One region of the Pseudomonas sp. p1(2021b) genome, then DNA from elsewhere that is predicted to be linked to it. Evidence: predicted binding sites of a transcription regulator. Region 1 holds the regulator's gene; the other holds the start of a gene.
The links. The regulator sigma-54, encoded in region 1, starts transcription at its own class of promoters, with help from an activator protein. The targets are predictions, from matches to a motif close to ANTGGCATNNANNTTGCTNT.
Positions count from the first base shown of each region.

Region 2: a site for sigma-54 is predicted at 2,542-2,561, ahead of glnA (glutamate--ammonia ligase). Genes of this name have one in related genera too.

Region 1 is NZ_CP083746.1:4,128,960-4,132,853, reverse strand. Features, by position in the region: gene rapZ (RNase adapter RapZ) at 1-22, opposite strand, end outside; gene ptsN (PTS IIA-like nitrogen regulatory protein PtsN) at 25-489, opposite strand; gene hpf (ribosome hibernation-promoting factor, HPF/YfiA family) at 502-810, opposite strand; gene K8374_RS19245 (RNA polymerase factor sigma-54) at 888-2,381, opposite strand; gene lptB (LPS export ABC transporter ATP-binding protein) at 2,538-3,263, opposite strand; gene lptA (lipopolysaccharide transport periplasmic protein LptA) at 3,264-3,788, opposite strand; gene lptC (LPS export ABC transporter periplasmic protein LptC) at 3,775-3,894, opposite strand, start outside.
Region 2 is NZ_CP083746.1:4,751,864-4,755,757, reverse strand. Features, by position in the region: gene glnL (nitrogen regulation protein NR(II)) at 1-657, opposite strand, end outside; gene glnA (glutamate--ammonia ligase) at 1,038-2,444, opposite strand; gene thiI (tRNA uracil 4-sulfurtransferase ThiI) at 2,894-3,894, shown strand, end outside.

The sequences.
Region 1 (3,894 bases):
CGCTGACGATGATCAGGCGCATGTTCAGTGCTCGTTCTGTGCGTCTAGGACTACCTGGTACAGGGCCTCGCTGCTGCCGGCGGCACGCAGGCGATCGCGGACCTCCTTGCGATCGAGCATGCTGGCGATCTGGCGCAGCAGTTCAAGGTGGGCATCGGTGGCCGCCTCGGGTACCAGCAGGACGAACAGCAGGTCCACGGGCGCGCCATCGATGGCGTCGTAGTCGATGGGAGCATCCAGGTGCAGCAGGGCGCTGACGGGCGCCGTGCAGCCTTCGAGCCGGCAGTGGGGGATGGCGATGCCATTGCCGAAGCCGGTGGAGCCCAGTTTCTCGCGGGCAACCAACTTTTCGAAGACGTCCTGCATCTCCAGTTCGGGAATTTGCTCGGCGATCAGGTTGGCGACCTTTTCCAGGGCGCGCTTCTTACTGCCGCCCGGCACGTTCACGAGGGAACGGCCGGGGGTCAGGATGGTTTCAAGTCGGATCATGGATGAGAGGGATCAGCGGGCGGCTGCACCTTGCAGCAGGCTTTGCTGTTTTTCCTTGTGTTTTTTCAGTTGGCGGTCGAGCTTGTCAGCCAGGGCATCGATCGCTGCATACATGTCTTGGTGTTCGGCGTTGGCAACCACTTCTCCGCCGGGAATCTGGAGCGTGGCCTCGACCTTCTGCTGCAGTTTCTCGACTTTCATGATCACCGTGACATTGGTGATCTTGTCGAAATGTCCTTCCACCCGGGCGAGCTTCTCGAGTACGTACTCACGCAGTGGTTGGGTGACTTCTACATGCTGTCCACTGATGTTGACTTGCATACAGCTTCTCCTTTGTTGCCCGTGCATAAAGGGCAGGTATTGCACCTGCCACTGAAACGCTATGGCACAGCCAGGGGCTACATCAGTCGCTTGCGCTCGCTCGACGGTGCGATGCCGAGGGACTCGCGGTACTTGGCGACGGTGCGACGGGCTACCTGGATGCCTTGTGCCTCCAGTAAACCAGCGATCTTGCTGTCACTCAATGGCTTTTTCTGATTTTCCGCCGCAACCAGTTTCTTGATGATCGCGCGGATCGCCGTAGACGAGCATTCACCGCCTTCGGAGGTGCTCACATGGCTCGAGAAAAAGTATTTCAATTCATAGATGCCACGCGGGGTATGCATGTATTTCTGCGTGGTGACCCGGGAAATGGTCGATTCGTGCATGCCGACCGCCTCGGCGATGTCGTGTAGCACCAACGGCTTCATCGCCTCGTCGCCCTGGTCGAGGAAGCCGCGCTGGTGCTCGACGATCTGGGTGGCGACCTTCATCAGCGTCTCGTTGCGGCTCTGCAGGCTCTTGATGAACCAGCGTGCCTCCTGCAACTGGTTGCGCATGAAGGTGTTGTCGGCGCTGGTGTCGGCGCGGCGGACGAAACCTGCGTATTGCGGGTTGACCCGCAGGCGCGGGATCGCTTCCTGGTTGAGCTCCACCAGCCAGCGGTCGTTGTCCTTGCGCACGATGACGTCGGGTACCACGTATTCCGGTTCGCTGGATTCGATCTGCGAGCCCGGGCGCGGGTTGAGGCTCTGTACCAGCTCGATGACCTGGCGCAGCTCATCTTCCTTGAGCTTCATGCGCCGCATCAGCTGGCTGTAGTCGCGGCTGCCGAGCAGGTCGATGAAGTCGCTGACCAGGCGCTGGGCTTCGGCCATCCATGGGGTGTCGGCCGGCAGCTGGCGCAGCTGCAGCAGCAGGCATTCGCCGAGGTTGCGTGCGCCGATGCCGGCAGGCTCGAACTGCTGGATGCGGTGCAGTACGGCTTCCACTTCATCCAGCTCGATATCCAGCTCGGGGTCGAAGCCTGCGCAGATTTCCTCGAGGCTGTCCTCCAGGTAGCCCTGGCCGTTGATGCTGTCGATCAGGGTCACGGCAATGAGCCGGTCGGTGTCGGACATCGGTGCCAGGTTCAACTGCCACAGCAGGTGGCTTTGCAGGCTCTCGCCGGTGGAGGTACGGGTAGTGAAGTCCCACTCGTCGTCATCGCTGGCCGGCAGGCTGCTGGCGCTGGTCTGGTAGATGTCTTCCCAGGCCGTGTCGACGGGCAGTTCGTTGGGGATGCGCTCGTTCCATTCGCCTTCTTCCAGGGTTTCGGCGCTGGCCGTGCTTTCCTGGAAGCTGTTGTCCTGGGCTTCGGCGACCGGCTTGCTCTCGGCGTTGTCGGCCATGGGGTCGCTGTTGTCGAAGTCGTCGCCGTCTTCCTGACGTTCGAGCATCGGGTTGGATTCCAGCGCTTCCTGAATTTCCTGTTGAAGGTCCAGGGTAGAGAGCTGGAGCAGACGGATGGCCTGTTGCAACTGCGGTGTCATCGTCAGTTGCTGGCCCATTTTTAGGACGAGCGATGGTTTCATGGCTGGGGCTTAATACCTTGTTCGCCGGCGCGCATGCGCCATCCACTACACGAAGGGCGCCGGGGCGCCAATTTTAAGCAAGTTATATGCCTGAAATTGTAGCGTTTGCCTAGAGCACTGCAACCTTTGCGGCAGTGCCCCGGGCAGACTCCGGGCTCAGAGTCGGAACTCGTGGCCCAGGTAGACCTCCTTGACCAGGTCATTGGCCAGGATAGTCTCGGCATCGCCTTCGGCGATCAGTTGTCCATCGTTGACGATGTAGGCGGTCTCGCAGATATCGAGCGTCTCGCGGACGTTGTGGTCGGTGATCAGCACACCGATGCCCTTGGCCTTGAGGTGATGGATGATCTGCTTGATATCGCCCACGGAAATCGGGTCGACACCGGCGAAGGGTTCGTCCAGCAGGATGAACTTCGGCGCGGTGGCCAATGCCCGTGCGATCTCGACGCGGCGGCGTTCGCCACCGGAGAGGCTCATGCCGAGGTTGTCACGGATGTGGCTGATGTGGAACTCCTGCAGCAGGCTTTCCAGCTCCTTGCGGCGGCCGTCGCGGTCGAGGTCCTTGCGGGTCTCGAGGATGGCCATGATGTTGTCGGCCACCGACAGTTTGCGGAAGATCGACGCTTCCTGGGGCAGGTAGCCGATGCCGGCGCGGGCGCGACCGTGCATGGGCTGGTGGCTGACGTCCAGGTTGTCGATCAGCACGCGGCCCTGGTCGGCGCGGACCAGGCCGACGATCATGTAGAAGCAGGTGGTCTTGCCGGCGCCGTTGGGGCCGAGCAGGCCGACGATCTGGCCGCTGTCGATCGACAGGCTGACGTCGCGGACGACCTGGCGGCCCTTGTAGCTCTTGGCCAGGTGCTGGGCTTTGAGGGTTGCCATTTACTCGGCCTTCTTCTTCGGCTGAATCACCATGTCGATGCGCTGACGGGGTGAGGTCACATTGCCACCGCGACCGGCGGTAGCCACCTGGGTCTTGGTGTTGTAGACGATCTTCTCGCCTTCGGTGGTGTTGCCTTCGTTCTCGACCTTGGCGCGGTCGGTGAGGATCACCATGTCCTTCTGCGCCTGGTACTGGATGGTCACGGCCCAGCCTTTCATCTTGTCGGGCTTGGCAGCGCTCTGCTGCTGCTCGAAGTACGCCAGGTTGCCCACCGAGGTGACCACGTCGATATCGCCGGAGGCGGCGCGGGTGATGGTCACGGTGTTGCCTTTGATCATCATCGAGCCCTGGGTGATGATCACGTCGCCGGTATAGGTGGCTACGCCTTGCTTGTCGTCCAGGTGAGCGTTGTCGGCCTGGATGCGGATAGGCTGGTCACGATCGTTGGGCAGGGCCAAGGCGCTCGCGCTTCCCAGTGCCGCGCTCAGGCTGAGCAAAAAGGGGAGGGTTTTAACGAGCCTCATACTGTCCTCTTACGTTGGACAGCAGGTCCATCCTGCCGTCTTTCAAATACGCTTTCATTCCTTTGCCCGTAGTGGTCCCACCGGCGCCGTCGATTCTAACGGCTTG
Region 2 (3,894 bases), 620 kb from region 1:
ACCTTGGCTTTCGGCGTCCACCAGGCTGCAGACCCGCTCCAGCACTTCATGGATGTTGGTCATGGCCAGCGAAGGCAGCTTGTTCGAGCCGAGCATACGATCGACCAGGTTTCGCAGGCGGTCGGCTTCCTCGATGATCACGTTGGTGTAGTCGCGCAGATCGTCATGAGGCAGTTCTCGCGACAGCAGCTGCGCCGCGCCGCGGATGCCGCCCAGAGGGTTCTTTATCTCGTGGGCCAGCCCGCGCACCAGCATCTTGGTGGTTTCCTGCTTGCTCAGCTGGGCCTCTTCCTTGGTGATGCGCAGCAGGCGGTCGCGTGGGTGGACTTCCAGCAACAGCAAGGTCTGGCCCTGGTGCAGGATCGGCGTCACGGCATAGTCGACGGTGATGGCCTGGCCGGTCAGCGAAGTGAGCTGGGCTTCGCGCTTGGTAAAGGGATGCGCCTGTTCCACGGCCTGGCGCAGCGAGTTGAGCGCCTCGGCGGACTCGGTGAACAGCTCGCTGATGAACTGACCATGGCTGCGCTGCCCGCTGACGGCCAGCAGCATTTCCGCCGCCGGGTTCATGTACTCCAGGCGCAGCTCGGCATTGAGCAAAAGCGTGGCGGTGGTCAGGTTGTCCAGGAGCAGCCGGTGCTGTGCATCGCTGATGGTCATGGCGTCTTGGACCTCGTTTGGGCGCGTGGTTGGCTCGTGGGTGGGCCCCGGCTGGGCTAGGGCGCGCGCGGGTGATCCTCTCGGTGCAAAGGAAAATGCAAGAAACAAACCAAGGCTCCGAAAAGAAGCGGATTTCCCGGATAAAGGCCTGGATTTGTGCGAAATCAGGACAAAAAGCCCTGGTTTATCGTTTCTTGTGACCTCTATTGGGACGCATCGCGGGGCGTTGCGTGCAGCGATGCACCAATATAGAGCATAGGGCCTTCGGCTGCGCTCGCACAGCCATGCGGTGGTGCGGCCTAGGGCGAGATGGCGGGGGAGTCGATGGTGTAAAAGCAGAAACGGCCTCCGAAGAGGCCGTTTGCTGGGTGAAGCTTACATCACACGCTGTAGTACAGATCGTATTCCAGCGGGTGGACGAAGGTGCGGACCTTGATCTCTTCTTCGGACTTCAGCTCGATGTAGGCATCGATGAAGTCGTCGGAGAACACGCCGCCCTTGGTCAGGAACGCACGGCCCTTGTCCAGTTCTTCCAGGGCTTCCTTCAGGCTGCCGCAGACCTGCGGGATTTCCTTGGCCTCTTCAGGCGGCAGGTCGTACAGGTTCTTGTCGGCGGCATCGCCTGGGTGGATCTTGTTCTGGATACCGTCCAGGCCGGCCATCAGCAGGGCGGCGAAGCACAGGTACGGGTTGGCGGCCGGGTCCGGGAAGCGCGCTTCGATACGGCGGGCTTTCGGGCTGGAAACGTACGGGATACGGATCGAGGCCGAACGGTTACGGGCCGAGTAGGCCAGCATGACCGGGGCTTCGAAGCCAGGCACCAGACGCTTGTAGGAGTTGGTGGCCGGGTTGGTGAAGCCGTTCAGGGCCTTGCCGTGCTTGATGATGCCGCCGATGAAGTACAGGGCGGTATCGGACAGGCCGGCATAGCCTTCGCCGGAGAAGGTGTTCTTGCCGTCCTTGGAGATCGACATGTGGACGTGCATGCCCGAGCCGTTGTCGCCGTACAGCGGCTTGGGCATGAAGGTGGCGGTCTTGCCGTAGGCGTCGGCCACGTTGTGCACGCAGTACTTCAGGGTCTGGACTTCGTCAGCCTTGGTGACCAGGGTGTTGAACTTCACACCGATTTCGTTCTGGCCGGCGGTGGCCACTTCGTGGTGGTGAACTTCGATGACCAGGCCCATTTCTTCCATGGCGTTGCACATGGCAGTACGGATTTCGTGGTCGTGGTCGCACGGCGGAACCGGGAAGTAGCCGCCCTTGACGGCAGGGCGGTGGCCCTTGTTGCCGCCTTCGACGTCCTGGTCGGTCATCCAGGAGCCCTGTTCGGAGTAGATCTTGAACATGGAGCCGGAGATGTCGGACTTGAACTTGACCTGGTCGAAGATGAAGAACTCAGGCTCCGGGCCGACGAACACGGTGTCGCCGATGCCGGTGGTCTTGAGGTATTCCTCGGCGCGCTTGGCGATGGCGCGTGGGTCACGGTCGTAGCCTTGCATGGTGGACGGCTCGACCACGTCGCAGACCAGGATCAGGGTCGGTTCTTCGGTGAACGGGTCCAGGACGGCGGACGCGTCGTCCGGCATCAGGATCATGTCGGAGGCTTCGATACCTTTCCAGCCTTCGATCGACGAGCCGTCGAACATCTTGCCGGCTTCGAAGAAGTCGTCTTCCAGCGCATCGCGAGCGGGCATGGTGACGTGGTGCTGCTTGCCTTTGGTGTCCGTGAAACGCAGATCAATCCACTTGACGTCATGATCTTTGATGAGTTGAACCGACTTCGACATGTTGTCCTCCGGATGGTCTAGGGCGCGGTGGGCCGCTGCCCTGGAAAAAGGGTGTCGCCGGGCGCGGATAGTCGGCCAAGCTTACCTGCCTCACAAGAGAGCAATTTGCATGCCAGTGCTCGAAAATGGCGAGGGTGGGATAAAAGGGGGCGTTGGCGGGCATTTTGCCTAAAGGGAACCTTTGAAAATGCACCCATAAGATGCGTTTTTTTGAAGTTGCGCACCATTGTGGTGCGACGGTGGTCCTGTGCGCCCCATCGCGGGACAAGCCCGCTCCTACAGGGAATTGCGCACAACGGGCTCTCGGTGGGAGCGGGCTTGTCCCGCGATGAGGCCCGCACAGGCAACATAAATCCATGTCCTGATCAAAAGTTGCTCAAACCTTGAGCTATTTCCGCTATAATTCGCGCCCCTCATTTTCGGCAGGCCCTGCGCGCGCTGTTAAACCAATGAAACTTATCGTCAAAGTCTTCCCAGAGATCACCATCAAGAGCCGGCCGGTGCGCAAGCGTTTCATCCGCCAGCTCGGCAAGAACATCCGCGTCGTGCTCAAGGACTTGGATCCGGAGCTCGTGGTCGATGGTGTCTGGGACAATCTCGAGGTGGTCACCCGCGTCGAGGACGAGAAGATCCAGCGCGAAATGATCGAACGCCTGACCTGCACCCCAGGTATCACCCACTTCCTGCAAGTCGAGGAGTACCCGCTGGGTGACTTCGACGATATTGTCGAGAAGTGCAAGCACCATTTTGGCCACCTGCTGGCCGGCAAGCGCTTCGCCGTGCGTTGCAAGCGAGGCGGGCATCATGACTTCACCTCGATGGATGTCGATCGCTACGTCGGCAGCCAGCTGCGCCAGCAGTGCGGCGCCACCGGCATCGACCTCAAGGCCCCGGAAGTCCTGGTGCGCATCGAGATCCGCGACCAGCGTTTGTACGTGATCCACAACCAGCACCAGGGCATCGGCGGTTACCCGCTGGGCGCCCTGGAGCAGACCCTGGTGTTGATGTCCGGCGGCTTCGACTCCACCGTCGCTGCCTACCAGATGATGCGCCGCGGCCTGATGACCCACTTCTGCTTCTTCAACCTCGGCGGTCGTGCCCACGAACTGGGCGTGATGGAAGTGGCCCATTACCTGTGGAAGAAGTTCGGCAGCAGCCAGCGCGTGCTGTTCATCAGCGTGCCTTTCGAGGAAGTGGTGGGTGAGATCCTCAACAAGGTCGACAACAGCTACATGGGCGTGACCCTCAAGCGCATGATGCTGCGCGCCGCCGCGCGCATGGCCGACCGCCTGGAGATCGAGGCCCTGGTCACCGGCGAGGCGATTTCCCAGGTGTCCAGCCAGACCCTGCCGAACCTGTCGATCATCGACTCGGCCACCGACAAGCTGGTGCTGCGCCCGCTGCTGGCCAGCCACAAGCAGGACATCATCGACACCGCCTACCAGATCGG